DNA from 2 places in the Kitasatospora sp. NPDC058063 genome. Region 2 is predicted to be linked to the other one. Evidence: predicted binding sites of a transcription regulator. Region 2 holds the regulator's gene; the other holds the start of a gene.
The links. Region 2 encodes HspR, which represses chaperone genes until heat shock. Its sites were predicted from a motif close to TTGAGNNNNNNNNNCTCAA; they were not measured.
Positions count from the first base shown of each region.

Region 1: a site for HspR is predicted at 4,990-5,008, ahead of lon (endopeptidase La). Genes of this name have one in related genera too.

Region 1 is NZ_JBHVSD010000007.1:198,231-207,065, forward strand. It holds gene ACFVUY_RS14470 (multifunctional oxoglutarate decarboxylase/oxoglutarate dehydrogenase thiamine pyrophosphate-binding subunit/dihydrolipoyllysine-residue succinyltransferase subunit) at 1-1,247, opposite strand, end outside; gene ACFVUY_RS14475 (sensor histidine kinase) at 1,481-2,668, opposite strand; gene ACFVUY_RS14480 (response regulator transcription factor) at 2,762-3,499, opposite strand; gene ACFVUY_RS14485 (rhomboid-like protein) at 4,116-4,826, shown strand; gene lon (endopeptidase La) at 5,031-7,481, shown strand; gene ACFVUY_RS14495 (GtrA family protein) at 7,625-8,194, shown strand; gene ACFVUY_RS14500 (ROK family protein) at 8,213-8,835, shown strand, end outside.
Region 2 is NZ_JBHVSD010000001.1:356,357-365,191, forward strand. It holds gene ACFVUY_RS01675 (LuxR C-terminal-related transcriptional regulator) at 36-1,025, shown strand; gene ACFVUY_RS01680 (LuxR C-terminal-related transcriptional regulator) at 1,015-2,025, shown strand; gene ACFVUY_RS01685 (hypothetical protein) at 2,018-2,602, shown strand; gene ACFVUY_RS01690 (hypothetical protein) at 2,610-3,227, opposite strand; gene ACFVUY_RS01695 (hypothetical protein) at 3,535-3,720, shown strand; gene ACFVUY_RS01700 (hypothetical protein) at 3,790-4,779, opposite strand; gene ACFVUY_RS01705 (heat shock protein transcriptional repressor HspR) at 4,957-5,484, opposite strand; gene dnaJ (molecular chaperone DnaJ) at 5,501-6,667, opposite strand; gene grpE (nucleotide exchange factor GrpE) at 6,814-7,434, opposite strand; gene dnaK (molecular chaperone DnaK) at 7,431-8,835, opposite strand, start outside.

The DNA of each region.
Region 1 (8,835 bases), on a different contig from region 2:
AGCTCCATGACGCGGGCGGTCTTGTTGACCTCGTCGTCGTGGGTGGTGGCGACGTCGGTCGCCCAGCGGACCGGCTCGTACGGGATCCGCAGCGACTCGAAGATCTCGTCGTAGAAGCCGTTCTCGCCGAGCAGCAGGCGGTGGATCTCGCGCAGGAACTCGCCGGACGCCGCGCCCTGGATGACGCGGTGGTCGTAGGTCGAGGTCAGCGTCATGATCTTGGAGACGCCCAGGCGGGACAGGGTCTCCGGGGCGGAGCCCTGGAACTCGGCCGGGTACTCCATGGCGCCGACGCCGACGATGGTGCCCTGGTTCTGCATCAGGCGCGGCACGGAGTGCACGGTGCCGATGCCGCCGGGGTTGGTCAGCGAGACCGTGACGCCGGTGAAGTCGTCCATGGTCAGCTTGTTGGCGCGGGCCCGGCGGACGATGTCCTCGTAGGCCTGCCAGAAGCCGAAGAAGTCGAGCGTCTCGGCCTTCTTGATGGCCGCGACGACCAGCTGGCGGTCGCCGTTCGGCTTGACCAGGTCGATGGCCAGACCGAGGTTGACGTGCTCCGGCTTGACCAGGAAGGCCTTGCCGTTCTCCACCTTGTAGCTGTAGTTCATGCCCGGGGCGGCCTTGATGGCCTGGACCAGGGCGTAGCCGATCAGGTGGGTGAACGAGACCTTGCCGCCGCGGGCGCGCTGCAGGTGGTTGTTGATGACGATGCGGTTGTCGATCAACAGCTTCGCCGGCACGGCGCGGACCGAGGTCGCGGTCGGCACCTCCAGCGAGGCGTCCATGTTGGTGGCGACGGCCTTCGCCGGGCCGCGCAGCTGGATCAGCTCGGGGCCGGCGGTGGCGGCGGCCGCGGCCGGCGCCGGGGCGGCGGCCTTGGGAGCCGGGGGCGCGGCGGGCGCGGCGGCGAGCGGAGCCGGAGCGGCGGCCGGGGCCGGGGCGGCCGGAGCAGCCGGGGCGGCGGCGGGCGCGGCCGGAGCAGCAGCCGCGGCGGGCGCGGCCGGAGCAGCAGCGGGCGCGGGGGCAGCGGCAGGGGTCGGCGCGGAGCCGGCCTGGGTCGCGGCCTGGGTCACTGGGGTCACCTCGGTACCGGGCTTGTAGTCGGCGAAAAAGTCCCACCAGGCTCGGTCGACCGAGTTCGGGTCCTGGAGGTACTGCTGGTAGATCTCGTCGACGAGCCACTCATTGGGGCCGAAGCCAGTGGAGCTTGCCGAGCTGTTGGGGGTTTCAGGGGACTGTGGCGACACGGCGGCAACCGCCCTCTTCCGCTTCCTTTTGGGATGTTTGGACAGCGGGGATTAAGGCTACGCCCCTGACCAGTGATCGCGCAGTCCCCGGGGCCCAGGCGTCGCCCAGATCACAGTGCTGACCTGCACTTTGGCTGAAAAAGTGCGTTAGAAAGCCGCATCTGAGGGGAACCGATCGGTGCCGATCAGTGGGCATACCAGGACCAAACCGGACAAAAACTCGGTCGAATCCTCTAACGATCTTCGTATGCCTCTGTGTCGGATCTGTGACAAATGTCCCGACCGTCACCTGGGCGCGGTCCGGGCAGCCGGACCTCGATCCGGCAGCCGCGCGGGGACTCGGCCACCGCGATCCGCCCGCCGTGCAGGTCCACCGCCCAGCGGGCGATGGCCAGACCCAGGCCGGTACCGCCGTCCGCCCCCGGTCCGGCGGCGGTCGCGGTGCCGCTGCGGCTGAACCGGTCGAAGACCCGGGTGCGGTCGGCCGGCGGGATGCCGGGGCCCTCGTCCTCGACCTCCAGCAGCAGGCCGCCCTCCTCGCCCTCCGGTCTCGCCCGCACCGTCACGGTGCCGCCGGGCGGGGAGTGCTTGCAGGCGTTGTCGACCAGGTTGGCGACGACCTGGTGGAGCCGTTCCGGGTCCGCCACGCCGGTCAGGCCGGTGGGGCTGACCTCCAGGGCCAGCCGGACGTCCCCGCGCCGGGAGAAGGCGCCGCCGGCCGTGGCGCCGTCCACGGTGACCCCGCGCAGCACGCCGTCCAGGAACTCGCGCACCTCGAAGGGGCGGGCGTCCAGGGCGACCACGCCGTCGTCGATCTTGGAGAGGTCGAGCAGGTGGGTGACCAGCCGGCCGAGCCGCTCGGTCTGCTCCAGCGCCGCTCCCAGGGTGGCCGGATTGGGCTGGACGACGCCGTCCACCACGTTCTCCAGGACGGCGCGCAGCGCGGCGATCGGCGTGCGCAGTTCGTGCGAGACGTTGGCGACCAGCTCGCGGCGGTGCCGGTCGGCGGCCTGGAGGTCGGCGGCCATGGCGTTGAAGGCGGCCGCCAGCTCGCCGATCTCGTCGCGCGAGCCCGCCTCGACCCGGCGGGTGTAGTCCCCGGAGGCCATCGCGCGGGCGGCGGCCGTCATCTCGCGCAGGGGGGCGGTGAGCCCGTGCGCGAGGAACTGCATGAAGAGCAGCGAGGCGATCATGGAGAAGACCATGATGATCCGGATCTGGGTCTCGGACCGGATCGCCACGACCACCATCCCGGTGGCCAGGAACACGGAGACGATCACGAGCAGGGTGAGTTTGCCCTTGATCGAGCGGACCGGATCGAGCGGCCGGATGTCGGCCCAGACCCGGCGGGCGGCGCGGGCGGCCAGGTTCTGCTGCCGCGTGCCGTCGGATTCCCCGTTGCGTTGCTGTGGAAAGGTCATTGTCCCCTGTGGTCCCCGCGTCGTCCCCCCGCGTGGTGGCACGGCGTCGTCCGGACACGGGCCCCCCGGTGGCCCGTCGCCCGGTCAATGCCGTCAGGAGAGCGGGGCCTCCAGGGCGTAGCCGACACCGTGGACGGTGCGGATCCAGCTGGCGCCGATCTTCCGGCGCAGCGCCTTGACGTGGCTGTCCACCGTGCGGGTGCCGGACGCGTCGGTCCAGTCCCAGACCTCGGCCAGCAGCTGCTCGCGGGTGAGCACGGCGCGCGGCTGGGCGGCCAGGCAGGCGAGCAGGTCGAACTCGGTCGGCGTCAGGTGGACGTCGCCCGAGGCCAGCCGGACCCGGCGCTGCACGTGGTCGATCTCCAGCTCGCCGAACCGCAGGCTGCCCAGCGCGGGCGTGCGGGCGGCCTGCTGGGCGCGCTCGACGCGGCGCAGCAGGACGTTGACGCGGGCGGCCAGTTCGCGCATCGAGAACGGCTTGGTCATGTAGTCGTCCGCGCCCACGCCGAGGCCGACCAGCAGGTCCGTCTCGTCGTCGCGGGCGGTCAGCATCAGCACCGGCACCGGGCGCTGGGCCTGGATCCGGCGGCACACCTCCAGCCCGTCGAAGCCGGGCAGCATGATGTCGAGGACCACCAGGTCCGGCTGCCAGGTGTGGAAGCCGTCGACCGCGCCGGGGCCGTCGTGGGCCACGGCGACCTTGAAGCCCTCGGCGCCCAGCCGGGCGGCGATCGACTCGGCGATCGTGGGCTCGTCCTCCACCACCAGGACTCTGCGCTGGCTGCTCACAGTGCCACCGGTGTTGTGGTTGTCCTGCTGAATTTCTGTCACGGTCACGCCACCGCCCCCAGGGCTGCGGGCCGGCCACCTGTGGGGATGGCGGGCTCCGCTCGTAGTCTTGTTCCGTCGTGGACTGTGCCGGGTCCGCCGTCCCGCCGCGCGATCGGGAGCCGAGGACGGATGGTCGGCCGCCCACGTCTCCCGCGCACTTCGCAGCGTACGGACAGCGGATGCTTCCCGGCAGGTGGACCGGACGTTTCCGGCCCGTGGGCCGGCTGTCGGGCCGCCCTCGGACCCACTGCACGAGTGGGCACGGGCCGATACCTTACCCGGCGAATTTTCACTGCGTAACGGTACGTATGCAGTTCAGTTGACGCCAAGTCGCCGGTCAGAGGCCCTACTGCCGCGTTGCGGGGGAGAAGGTCTGGACCAATGTCGGGAATCCCGCCGTCCGCTACGGCGGTGTTCTTCACGGGCTTTTCCCAGGTGCCTCTCAGAACCTCGACGTACCGTGGCCACGACAACACCCGACCGGGCGGAACCCGCGGTGCGCGCCGGTACGTTGGGCCCGGGCGGGGAGCCGGTGGCTGCGGCGTGGAGCGGAGGCGTCATGGCGGGACTCGGACGGAGTGCCGACGGGTGCGGGGGCGCGGGGGCGCCCTACGGAATGCTCCGCCTCGGGCTGCGCGCCGGCGTCCTCCAGTGGCTGCTGGAGCGGGTGCCGACACCCCGGAGCACGCCCTTCACGCTCGGGTACCTCGCCGTCGTGGGCGCCACCACGACCTTCGCCAGGCTCGCCGACCCGGAACTCGTCCAGCGGCTGCAGGAGGCCTCCAGCTCGGACGGGCACAACCTGCTCCAGCATCCTTTGCGCGCTCTTGTGCTGAGCGGATTCTGGGTGGCCGGCGAGGTGTGGATGCCCTACCTGTGGGGATTCGCGCTCACCCTCGCCCCGCTGGAGCGCAGGGTCGGTCCGGCCCGGGCGGCGGCGGTGTTCGCGGTCGGGCACGTCGCGGCCACGCTGCTCTCCCAGGGGGTGGTGATCACCGCGGTGGAGACCGGGCGGATGGCGCCCGAGGCGATGGACTACCTGGACATCGGGGTCAGCTACGGCGTGCTCGCCTGCCTGGGCGCGGTGGCCGGGCTGCTCTCCTGGCGCGGGCGGCTGCTCGCGCTGGGCGGTGCGGGGCTGATGATCGCCCAGCAGATCGCCACCGACAAGGACGTGATCACGGGGGTGGGGCACCCGGCCGCGGTGCTCACCGGGGTCGCGCTGTGGCGCTGGCTGCGCCGGGTGGAGCGGCGCCCGCCCCGGCCGCGTCCGGCCGTCGCGACGGCCGCCGGCGGTGCGTCCGCGCGGGTGTGGACGGCGCGTTGACGCCGTCGTCCGGCCGGGGCCGTCCGGGCCCCGGGGGCCTCCTGCCGGGGTTCCCCGAGGTGCGCCCACCCCTCTCTTGACGGAGTCGGGCGCGGGCTTCCCGGCCCGATTCGTGTTCGCTCACGGCGAACAGAGCGCCGGGAACATCCGGCGGCCGCCAAGCCTTAGTCAGGTCGACTCAAGTTCGCTGACTGGGGAGAGATCATGGCATCGACGTCCACACCGCTCACCCTGCCCGTGCTGCCGCTCGACGACGAGGTCGTCCTGCCGGGCATGGTCGTGCCGCTGGACCTGAAGGACGCCGAGGTGCGCGCCGCGGTCGAGGCCGCCCGGGCCGCCGCCACCGGCACCGGCAAGCCGCAGGTCCTGCTGGTCCCGCGGGTGGACGGCTCGTACGCGGCGGCCGGCACCCTGGCCACCGTGGAGCAGGTCGGACGGCTCGCGGACGGCGATCCGGCGGCGCTGGTGCGCGCCGTGCGCCGGGTCCGGATCGGGGCCGGCACCACCGGCCCCGGCGCCGCCCTCTGGGTGGAGACCACGCCGTTCCGGGAGTCCTCGGTGGGCACCCCGGTGGCCGGCCGGGCCGCCGAGCTGGTCAAGGAGTACAAGGCGCTGTCCACCCAGTGGCTGCGCAGGCGCGGCGCCTGGCAGATCGTCGACCGGGTGGCGCAGATCGAGGGCGTCGGCGAGCTCGCCGACAACATCGGCTACGCGCCCTTCGCCACCGCCGAGCAGAAGCTCAAGGTGCTGCTGGAGGCCGACCAGGTCGCCCGACTGGAGTACGCGCTCACCCTGCTGCGCGACCACCTCGCCGAGGAGGAGGTCAACGACACCATCCGCAAGGACGTCGAGGAGGGCGTGGCCAAGCAGCAGAAGGAGTTCCTGCTCCGCCGCCAGCTGGAGGCCGTCCGCAAGGAGCTGGCCGAGCTGAACGGCGGGGCGGCCGACGAGGAGGGCGACTACCGCGCCCGGGTCGAGGCCGCCGACCTGCCCGGGAAGGTCCGCGAGGCCGCGCTCAAGGAGGTCGACAAGCTGGAGCGCTCCTCCGACCAGTCGCCCGAGGGCTCCTGGATCCGGACCTGGCTGGACACCGTCCTGGAACTGCCCTGGAGCGAGCGCACCGAGGACGAGTACGACATCGCCGGCGCCCGCGCGGTGCTGGACGCCGACCACACCGGCCTCGACGACGTGAAGGACCGCATCGTCGAGTACCTGGCCGTCCGCAAGCGCCGGGCCGACCAGGGGCTCGGGCCGGCCGGCGGCCCTCGGGAGGGGCAGCGCGGAGCGCTTCCCACCAGCGGCACCGGCGGGCGACGGGCGGGCGGCGCGGTGCTGGCCCTGGTCGGCCCGCCCGGCGTCGGCAAGACCTCGCTCGGCGAGTCGGTGGCCCGCGCCATGGGCCGCAAGTTCGTCCGGGTCGCCCTCGGCGGCGTCCGGGACGAGGCGGAGATCCGCGGCCACCGGCGCACCTACGTCGGCGCGCTGCCCGGCCGGCTGGTGCGGGCGATCAAGGAGGCCGGCTCGATGAACCCGGTCGTCCTGCTCGACGAGATCGACAAGGTCGGCTCCGACTACCGGGGCGACCCGGCCGCCGCCCTGCTGGAGGTGCTGGACCCGGCGCAGAACCACACCTTCCGGGACCACTACCTGGAGGTCGAGCTCGACCTCTCCGACGTCGTCTTCCTCGCCACCGCCAACGTGCTGGACGCCATCCCCGGGCCGCTGCTCGACCGGATGGAGCTGGTCCGGCTGGATGGCTACACCGAGGACGAGAAGGTCGCCATCGCCCGCGACCACCTGCTCCCGCGCCAGCTGGAGAAGGCCGGTCTCGGCGGCGGGCAGGTCACCGTGGACGAGGCGGCGCTGCGCAGCCTCGCCGGGGAGTACACCCGGGAGGCGGGCGTGCGCACCCTGGAGCGCTCGATCGCCCGGGTGCTGCGCAGGATCGCCGCGCAGGCCGAACTGGGCGAACGCGAGCTGCCCGCCCAGGTCGGCCCGCAGGACCTGCGCGCCCTGATCGGCCGGCCGCACCACGTGCCGGAGTCCGCCCAGGAGCCGGCCGAGCGCCGCACCGCCGTCCCCGGCGTGGCCACCGGCCTCGCGGTGACCGGCGCCGGCGGCGACGTCCTCTACATCGAGGCCTCGCTGGCCGACGCCGAGACCGGCGGCACCGGGCTGACCCTCACCGGACAGCTGGGCGACGTGATGAAGGAGTCCGCGCACATCGCGCTCTCCTACCTGCGCTCGCGCGGCGCCGAGCTGGAGCTGCCGGTCACCTCGCTGCGGGACCGCGGCGTGCACCTGCACATCCCGGCCGGGGCCGTCCCCAAGGACGGGCCGAGCGCGGGCATCACCATGACCACGGCGCTGGCCTCGCTGCTCTCGGGCCGCAGGGTGCGCACCGACGTGGCGATGACCGGCGAGGTGTCGCTGACCGGGCGGGTGCTGCCGATCGGCGGGGTGAAGCAGAAACTGCTCGCCGCCGACCGGGCCGGGGTCACCACGGTGATCATCCCCAGGCGCAACGAGGCCGACCTGGACGACGTCCCGGCCGAGGTGCTGGAGCGGCTCACCGTCCACCCGGTGGCGGACGTGCGGGAGGTGCTGGAGCTGGCGCTGGAGCCGGCCGGGGCCACGGTGCTGGTGGCCGCCTGACCGCCGGCCCGGGCCGCCCGCACCGGCGGCCCGGGCCACGCGCCGGCGCTCCGGGAGCCGCCGGTCCGACGGCCGCCGGCGACCCGAAGGGGCCACCGGCGATCTGAACGGCCGGCGGTACCCCCGCGTGCGAGACTGCGGAGATGCCGTCCCCCACGCAGCGCGCCCTGGCCCGGGTGCCCGACCGGCTGCGTCCCTTCCTGGTGCGCCACCGCCGGCTGGTGAAGTTCCTGCTGGTCGGGAGCGGCTGCTTCGTGCTCACCACGGTGATCAACTTCGAGCTCAAGTTCACGGTGCTGGAGCGCAAACCGGTGGTCGCGCTGACCGTCGCGACCGTGATCGGCACCGTCGTCTCGTACGTGCTGAACCGCCGCTGGGCCTTCCGGGCCGCCGGCCGCAAGCGCGAGGTGCTGATGTTTGTCCTGGTCAGCGCCGTGGCGATCGCCGTCAATGACATGCCGCTGGTGGTCTCCCGGTACCTCCTGGACCTGCGCGAGCCGTACATCGGGCCCTTCGAGCAGGAGGTCGCGGACTTCCTCAGCGGGATGGTCGTCGGCACCTTCGTGGCGATGCTGTTCCGCTACCGGGCGATGCGGCGGTGGGTCTTCGTCCCGCCCGCCGGGCGGACCCGGGCCGAGCCCGTCCCGGTGCCGACGGCGGTGCCCCCGGAACCCGACTACGCTGCACCCGGGATGCCACCGGATGTGCCGTAAAGGGGCGAGGTGAGCCTTATGCGTGAGCCGGACCCGGTCCGGACCGGGCCCGCCAGCCAGCAGGGGATGCGCCGGGCCAACCTGGCCCTGGTGCTCGGGACGATCGCGGGCGGACCGCGCTCGCGCGCGGAGGTGGCCGCCGGGACCGGCCTGACCAGGGCCGCCGTCTCCTCGCTCGCCGAGCAGCTGATCGCCGCCGGCCTGGTGGTCGAGGAGGGCCCCGCCGCGCCCAGCGGCAAGGTCGGCCGCCCCGGCACCGCGCTCGGCCTCAACCCGGACGGGCCCGGCGGCCTCGGCGCCGAGATCGGGGTGCGCCACCTGGGCGCCTGCGTGGTGGACCTGCGCGGGGAGGTCCGCGCCTGGCGGCGCCGGGAGGTCTCCAACCACGGGCGCGAGCCCGCCGCCGTGATGGCCGACCTCGCCCACCTGCTGCACGAGGCCGTCACCGAGTCGGGGCTGCGCCCGGCCGGGCTCACCCTGGCCGTGCCCGGGCTGGTCGGCGACTCCGGCGGGGTGCTCCGGCGGGCCGCCAACCTGGGCTGGCAGGACGTCCCGCTGGCCGCCGCGCTGCGCCCGGCGCTGCGCACGGCCGGCGGCGGCCTGGCCGGGCTGCCGATCGAGGCCGACAACGAGGCCAACCT
Region 2 (8,835 bases):
ACCAGGGGAGAGGCGTTCGGCAGGGAGAGTGCGACGTGACGGCGGAACCGGCGGTCACACCGCACCACGGGCCCGTGGGCGAGGAGCCCGACGAGGCCGCCCGGCAGCTCTACCTGGCCATCATCGCCGAGGGCGGCCGCGTCCCCACCGGCGAGGTCGCCGACGTCGACCGGGGAGCGCTCCAACAACTCATCGACATCGGCCTGTTGATGGTCAACCGGATGGACCGCTGCTACACCGCGGTCAGCCCGCGCTCGGTCAGCGACCGCCTCGGCGCCGAACTGCGCAGCGAGGCCACCCGGCTGCTGGTCCGCGCGGAGAACCTCCCGGGCGCCCTGGACGGCCTCACCCGGGCCTACGACGCGATGCCCCGCCCGACCGACCGGGCCGGCGGCGCCGTCCACGTCGAGGGGCACGTCCACATCCGCCAGCGGATCTCCCAGCTGGTCTCCGACTGCCGCTCCGAGGTCCTCACCGCCCAGCCCGGCCACCGGCCCGCCGACACCCTCCAGGTCGCCCTCCTCCAGGACGTCCAACTGCTCCAGCGCGGCTGCTCGCTGCGCACCATCTACCAACCGGTCGCGCTCGCCGACCCGCCCGCCCTCGCCTACGCCGAGGAGGTCATCCGGCACGGCTCGCTCATCCGGGTGCTCGACGAGCCCTTCCAGCGGCTGATCGTCTTCGACCGCTCCGTCGCCGTGATCTCCGCCAACGACGACAACAGCACCGCCGCCTTCATCACCGACCCGGCCACCATCACCTACCTGGTCGGCACCTTCGAACGCGACTGGGCGCGCGCCGACACCGCCGAGGCCGCCGCCCTCGGCCAGGCACCCGCCCGCACCATCCCCGACCGGGTCGGAAGGCTGCTCGCCCGCGGCCTCACCCAGCGCGCCGTCGCCACCCGGCTGGGCCTGAGCGAACGCACCGTCGCCGCCCACATCTCCCGGCTGCGCGACCGCTACGGCGCGCAGACCCTCTTCCAGCTCGGCTGGCTGATGCGGGGCGCCCGCGATGACCGATGAGCCGGGCCCGGCCGAGCGGTCCCTCTACCTCGCCGCCGTCCGGGCCGGCGGCCGGCTGCGCCCCGAGGACCTCGCCCCCGCCGACCGGCCCACCCTGGCCGCCCTCGTCGCCCGCGGCCTGCTCACCCCCACCGCCACCGGCTGGACCGCCGCCAGCCCGCGCGCCCTCGGCGACCGGATCGGCCTGGAACTGCGCACCCGCGCCGTCCGCCTGCTGCGGCACGCCGAGCGGCTCCCGGGCACCCTCGGGCCGCTGTCCCGCGCCTACGACGAGGCGCGCGGCCCGGTCGGGGGGTCGCCGGCGGCCGGGTCCCCTGCTGTCGGGTCCCGGGCCGTTGGTTCCGTCGGCTCCCCGGCCACAGGCTCCCCGGCCGTCGCCCTCGGCGGCACCGTCGTCGGCGCCGCCGAGGTCCGCGGGCGGGTCAGTGAACTCGTCTCGGAATGCCGGGAGGAGGTCCTGGCCGCTCAGCCCGGACCGCGCCCGCTCGAAGGCCTCCGGATGGCCCTCGCCCAGGACCTCTCGCTGCTCCGCCGCGGCTGCTCGCTGCGCACCCTCTACCAGCCGGTCACCCTCGCCGACACCGCCGTGCGGAGCCAGGTCGTCCTGCGCACCGGGCAGGGCGCCCAGGTGAGGGTCCTCGCCGAGCCCTACGAGCGGGTGCTGGTCTTCGACCGCGCGGTGGCCGTCATCCCCGCCGCCGAGGACCTCAGCCGGGCCGCCTTCCTCACCGACCCCACCACGGTCGCCTACCTCGCCGCCCAGTTCGAACGCGACTGGGCCCGCGCCACCCCTGCCGGCCGCCACCTCGACCCGCCGTCCGTCACCACCGTGCGGATCGGCCGGCTGCTCGCCCGCGGCCTCACCCAACGGGCCGTCGCCACCCGGCTGGGCGTGAGCGAACGCACCGTCGCCGCCCACATCTCCCGGCTGCGCGACCGCTACGGCGCCCACACCCTCTTCCACCTCGGCTGGCGGCTGCGGGGCGAGCACCATGACTGACACGCCCGCCACCCCGCTCGCCGCAGCTCGCGCTCTCCACCTCGCCGTCCTGCACGAGGGCGGCCGGGTGCGGGCGGCCGAAGTCGGCGCGGAGGACGGGCCGGCGCTCCGACGGCCGGTGGAACTCGGTCTGCCGGTACCGCAGTTGGTGGACGGTTCGGACAGCGCGATGGATCCCCGGGCGGTCGGCGAGCGGATCGGAGGCGACCTCCGGAAGGCCGGTACCCGCCTGTTGGCCGAGGCCGACCGGATCCCCGAGCAGCTGCGCGAACCCACCCGGGCCCATGACGCGGTGCCGCGGCGGAGCGAGCCGGGTGGAGGCGTCCGCCGGCTGAGGGGCATGGCCGGGATCCGGTACCCGGTCTCGCAGTTGGTCAAGGACCACCCGCACGAGGCGCTCGGTGCCCAACCCGTCGCCCGCGGCCTCACGCAGCGGGCGATCGCCGGCCGGATGGGGCTGGGCGAGCGCACGGTGGCCGGTCACATCGCCCGGCTGCGTGAGCTGTTCGACGCGGAGACGCTGTTCCAGTGGGGCCGGCGGAGGCGGGGATCCCGGACGGGGGAGTCCGGTGGGTAGCCGCCGCTCAGCCGGTGGCGGCGCCGGTCGGCCAGTAGCCGGGGACGGCGGGCTGCTGCCGGGGGACGTTGAACTGCTCGCCGGGGGCGGTCCAGAAGCCCTCGCGCAGGGAGAGCGCCATGCCCGCCCAGTCGAGCGCGGTCTCGACCGTGTGGTTGAGGGCCTCCTGCGACCAGGTGTCGTCGAAGACCAGCGGCAGGACGGGGGCGACCTGCTCGATGGTGGCGATCAGCGGGTTGTGGGTGATGGCCTCGTCGACCAGGAGGACGATCGGCTTGCGCAGCGCCGACGCCCAGCCGAGCTCCAGGCTCACGCCGGCCGAGAGGGGGGCGCCGACGTAGGCGAACACGAGGTCGGCGGACTGGAGGGCGCGGAAGTCGGAGGGGACGCGGGGCTCCGGCGCGCGGCCGGAGATGGTCCAGGCGTCGCTGTGGTGCGCGCTGTACACGGCGGCACCGCTGCGCAGGAGGGTGGTGCGGAGCGTCGTCAGCCGCGTCCGGCTGGCGAGGGTCACCACGCTGTCGGCCGGCCCGGTCAGTCGCATCAGCGGGGCGGCCAGGAACACACGTGCACGCCGACCCTCAGGGGCCTGGCTGTCGTGGTGACGCAGGTAGGGCTCGGTCATGTCGACTCCGGGGAAAGGCCGACCGGGGGAGTGAGTGTCGGCGATGCGTTGGATGTGGTCTGCTCGGTGGACTGATGCCGCTGCTGAACGGTTTAGTATTTGACGGTACATTGGCAAGGTGTGGCACCCTGCCGAGACCATTGAGGGCGAACTGATCGTCCATCGCATCTCCGTGCCGCGTCCAGGGTTGGCCTGTGTCATCTGGATGACTGGCAGAGAGATGACGCACACCCCCGCATGCGGAAGCAGGTGACAGCCTCCCCCTGGCGTGGCACCATGTGGACCGTTATCCTGCTTGACGCTTCTAGTGGCGATTCTCCAGAAAAGTGAGGGCGTGACTGATATGCACCAATTTGTCCGCGTGGTTGTGCTTTCATTGGTTGCCGTCGCCGCCGTGCTCGGTGCCGGCTCTCTCGTGAGTGCTGCCGACTCGCACGACGCGATTGCCGTCAATGCCTCCGTGAGCATCGCAGACGACATCTCCTGGCAGTGAGCGCGGCCGGGTAACTGCACGGCCGCGTGCCAGATTATTGACGGACCCGCCTGAAGCCGGCCGGGCGAGTCAGTCGGAAGTCCCCTGCGCCTTTCGGCCGAGGACATATCCGAGTTGGAATAGCGAGTCGACCTTGTAGTCGTCTCGCATTTCGGCTATATGTCTGGCCAATGTCCGCTCGCTAATTCCCAGGCGTCGCGCGATAACTCGGTGATTGGTCCCTTCGAGCATCTGGTCAATGATCGTCTGACGCAGGCGTGACACGACCTGCTGCGGCACCGTGCGGTCGCCCTCGAATTCCAGGGCCCGGCTCCAGTACTGCTCGAAGACCTCATTGGCAAGATAGTCGACGACGGCAGGGTCGTAGATGAAGGCCGCGAGGCTCATGTCATCGTCGATCGGGATCACTGCCACGCGCCGATCCATCACTATGAGCCGCGTATAGGGCTCGTCAAGAGTGCGGTACTGGCCGCCGACTTGGGCGAGTGTGGCGACGTAATCCCTGGTCGGCTGGTGGTACCGGGTACTGGCGTGGTAGATCGTCCGCATCTTCGTCCCACTGCGGAGCGTCTCCAGATCGTATGCGATCATTCCGGCGAGAAGATCCGGCTGCCGGGGGCCGCCGGGTTGAAGCGCCAGGGCCTCCTCGAACCCGGAACCCCTGAACTGCTCCAGTCGCTGCCGAATGAGCGCCTTCCCCCGCACATGCTCTATGGATCCTCCGGACCGCTTCGGGGTGTGGAATTCCCGGGCGAGATCCTGCAGTTCGGAGGGGAGCGATACGGCGCGTGACAGGAGTTCCAGTGCCTGACGCTGCCACGAATGGCTGAGGCTTGTCGAGAGCTGCGCGGGGTCGGCGGCCACGAAAACATTCGGATCATCGCTGTCGGGTATGAGAAGGCCGATCCGCACCAGCTCGTCCCGCGCGGGATCACCCTGGTCGCCATCGGAGTCCAACGGCAGTTTGCCGTCTCCTCGGATGACGGCGAGATATAGCTCCCGTGCTTCTGGCGAGACGATGGTCAAGCCGGCGGCAAGGGGTTGCTCTCGTCCACTCATTCGCGACTCCTTGCCGTTACCGTGCTACCTGCGTCCCATCAGCGCTGGTGCTGAACGAGTTTTAGCATGCCAGATCTGGTGAGTCCCCCGGAGAGGGAATACGACCGCACTCTCTCACCGCACGGCAGCCGCCGGCACCCCCCGAGAGGAGGGGCCGGCGGCCGGTGGGTGCTTCGGTCAGCGCTTGGGGCGCCAGACGACGAGGGCGCTGGACTGCGGGGTGGGGGGCTGGTACGGGACGAGGTCGCGCCGGTAGGAGGCGTGGACGGCGGCCTCGCGCTGCTGGAGGGCGGTGGCGGCGCCCTCCAGGGAGTCGACCAGTTCCGCGACCCGGGACCGCAGGGCGGTGACCTGGTTCTCCAGCTCGATGATCCGCTTGATGCCCGCCAGGTTGATGCCCTCGTCCTGGGAGAGCCGCTGGACCTCGCGCAGCTGCTGGATGTCGCGCGCGGAGTAGCGGCGGCCGCGGCCGGCGGTGCGGTCGGGGCAGACCAGGCCGAGGCGGTCGTACTGACGCAGGGTCTGCGGGTGCAGACCGGACAGTTCGGCGGCCACGGAGATGACGTACACCGGAGTGTCCTCGGTGAGGACGTACGTCGGCGGGGCCGCGGCGCGGCGGGTGCGGCGGGGGCCGGCGCCGGGCAGGCCCTCGCCGAGGCCGGGGCCGATCGGGGTGTCGGGGTCGATCGGGTTCATCGGGGACATCGGGGACATCTGGTCGTCACGCTCCCTTCGCCGCCCGGAACAGGGCGGCGCGCGGATCGTCGGAGGCGGTGGCCTCGCGGTACTGCTCAAGGGCGTTCAGCGCGTCGCCGGTGACGTGCTGGGGCACCACGACCTCGACGGTGACGAGGAGGTCGCCGCGGGTGCCGTCCTTGCGGGTGGCGCCCTTGCCGCGGGCGCGCATGGTGAGGCCGTTGGCGCTGCCCGGGGGCAGCTTGAGCTTCACGGTCGGGCCGTTCAGCGTGGGCACCTCGATGGTGGCGCCGAGCGCGGCTTCGGGGAAGGCCACCGGGACGGTGACGGTGAGGTTGTCACCCTTGCGGCCGAAGACCGGGTGGGGGTCGACGTGCACGGTCACGTAGAGGTCGCCGGGCTGCCCGCCGCGCTCGCCCTGGGCGCCCTTGCCCTTGAGCCGGATGCGCTGGTCGGCCTGGACGCCGGCCGGGATCCGGACCTGCATGGTGCGGGCCGAGCTGGCCCGGCCGCTGCCGTGGCAGTCGGGGCACGGGTCGTCGACGATCATGCCCCGGCCGCGGCAGTCCTTGCACGGCTCGGAGAGGGCGAAGGCGCCCTGGCCGCGGCTGACGGTGCCCGCGCCGACGCAGGTCGGACAGACCCGCGGGGTGGTGCCGGACTTGGCGCCGGTGCCGTTGCAGCCCCGGCAGGGGGCCTGGCTGGTCATCCGCAGCGGGACCGTCGCGCCGTCCACCGCCTCCTCGAAGGAGAGCGTCACCTCGGTCTCGACGTCGGCGCCGCGCCGGGGCTGGGCCTGCCGGGTGCCGCCGCGGTTGAAGAGGCCGCCGAACACGTCGCCGAGGCCGCCGCCGGCCTGGCCGGCGCCGCCCTGGCTGCCGCTGAAGAGGTCGCCGAAGTCGAAGCTGTAGCTGCCGTTGCCGCCGGGGGCGCCGCCGGCCCGGAAGCCGCCGTTGGCGAAGAGGCTGCGGGCCTCGTCGTACTCCTTGCGGCGCTTCTCGTCGGAGAGGACGTCGTACGCCTCGGAGATGTCCTTGAACCGCTCCTCGGCCTTGGAGTCACCCTTGTTGGCGTCGGGGTGGAACTCGCGCGCGAGCTTGCGGTAGGTCTTCTTGATCTCGGTGGCGGTGGCGTCCTTGGGCACGCCGAGGACCTTGTAGTAGTCCTTCTCGACAAAGTCCTTGCCACTCATGGCTTCCGCCACCTCCCGATGTCCATCGTCACTGTGCTGTCAACAGCCGGTGAGCAAACGGCTGCTGACAGAGCGCTGCGGAGCCGGCCGCCGTACTGGCCGGCGTACGACTCCGCAGCGCACTGGTTGTCAGCTGTCACAGGTTGTCAGCTGTCCGAGTCACCGTCGGACTTGTCCGCGTCGGCGGACTTCGGCTCGGCGTCCGGGGCGGACGCCTGGCTGCCGGGCTGGGGCTCCGCGACGGCCACCATCGCCGGGCGGATGATCCGCTCGCCGATGCGGTAGCCGGGCTGGAGGATCTGCACGCAGGTGTCCTCGGTGACGTCCGAGGAGTAGCTGTGCATCAGCGCCTCGTGCATGGTCGGGTCGAAGGGCTCGCCCTCCTTGCCGAACTGCTGCAGGCCCAGCTTGGCGACGACCGTCTCCAGCGACTCGGCGACGGACTTGAAGCCGCCCGTGACCTCGCCGTGCTCGCGGGCGCGGCCGATGTCGTCCAGGACCGGGATCAGCGACTCCAGGATGTTGGAGACGGCGATCTCGCGGACGGTCAGCCGGTCGCGCTCGACGCGCTTGCGGTAGTTCTGGTACTCGGCCTGGAGGCGCTGGAGGTCACCGGTGCGCTCGGCGAGCTCGCGCTTGGCGGTGGCGAGGTCGTCCGAACCGGATTCCCCGGAGCCGGCCGCGGCGGCCTCCTCGGCAGCCTTGATCACGGCCTCTTCGGCGGCGGAGTCGTCGCCGGGCTTACCGCCCTGCGGCTTGTCCGTCATGCCGCACCGCCCTTGGGCTTCTCGTCGTCCACGATCTCGGCGTCGACGACGTCGTCGTCCTTGGCCTGGGCGGAGTCACCGGAGGGGGCGGCACCGGCAGCGGCGTCGGCGTTGGCGTACAGCGCCTGGCCGAGCTTCTGCGCGGTGGTGGAGACCTTCTCCGAGGCCTCGCGGATCTTCGCGATGTCCTCGCCCTTCAGGGCCTCCTTGAGCTCGCCGATGGCGGTCTCGACCTCGGTCTTGACGTCGCCCGGCAGCTTGTCGGCGTTGTCGGCGATGAACTTCTCGGTCGAGTAGACGAGCTGCTCGGCGGAGTTGCGGGTCTCCACGGCCTCGCGGCGCTTGTGGTCGTCCTCGGCGTACTGCTCGGCCTCGCGGCGCATGCGGTCGACCTCGTCCTTCGGCAGCGAGGAGCCGCCGGTGACGGTCATCTTCTGCTCCTTGCCGGTGCCGAGGTCCTTGGCACCGACGTGCATGATGCCGTTGGCGTCGATGTCGAAGGTGACCTCGATCTGCGGCAGGCCGCGCGGCGCCGGCGGCAGGCCGGTCAGCTCGAACATGCCGAGCTTCTTGTTGTACGCGGCGATCTCGCGCTCGCCCTGGTAGACCTGGATCTGCACGGACGGCTGGTTGTCCTCGGCCGTGGTGAAGATCTCGGAGCGCTTGGTCGGGATCGTGGTGTTGCGCTCGATCAGCTTGGTCATGATGCCGCCCTTGGTCTCGATGCCGAGGGACAGCGGGGTGACGTCGAGCAGCAGGACGTCCTTGACCTCGCCCTTGAGGACACCGGCCTGGAGCGCGGCGCCGATGGCGACGACCTCGTCCGGGTTGACGCCCTTGTTGGCGTCCTGGCCGCCGGTCAGCTCCTTGACGAGCTCGGCGACGGCCGGCATGCGGGTCGAACCGCCGACGAGGACGACGTGGTCGATCTCGGAGAGCGAGATGCCGGCGTCCTTGATGACGTTGTGGAACGGGACCTTGCAGCGCTCCAGCAGGTCCGCGGTCAGCTGCTGGAACTGGGCGCGGGTGAGCTTCTCGTCCAGGTGCAGCGGGCCCTCGGCGGAGGCCGTGATGTACGGCAGGTTGATCGAGGTCTCGGAGGACGAGGACAGCTCGATCTTCGCCTTCTCGGAGGCCTCGCGCAGACGCTGCAGGGCCATCTTGTCCTTGGACAGGTCGACGCCGTGGCCGGCCTGGAAGACCTTGACCAGGTGGTCGACGACGCGCTGGTCCCAGTCGTCACCACCGAGGTGGTTGTCACCGTTGGTGGCCTTCACCTCGACGACCCCGTCGCCGATCTCCAGCAGGGAGACGTCGAAGGTGCCGCCGCCGAGGTCGAAGACCAGGATGGTCTGGTCGTCCTTGTCCAGGCCGTACGCGAGGGCGGCCGCGGTCGGCTCG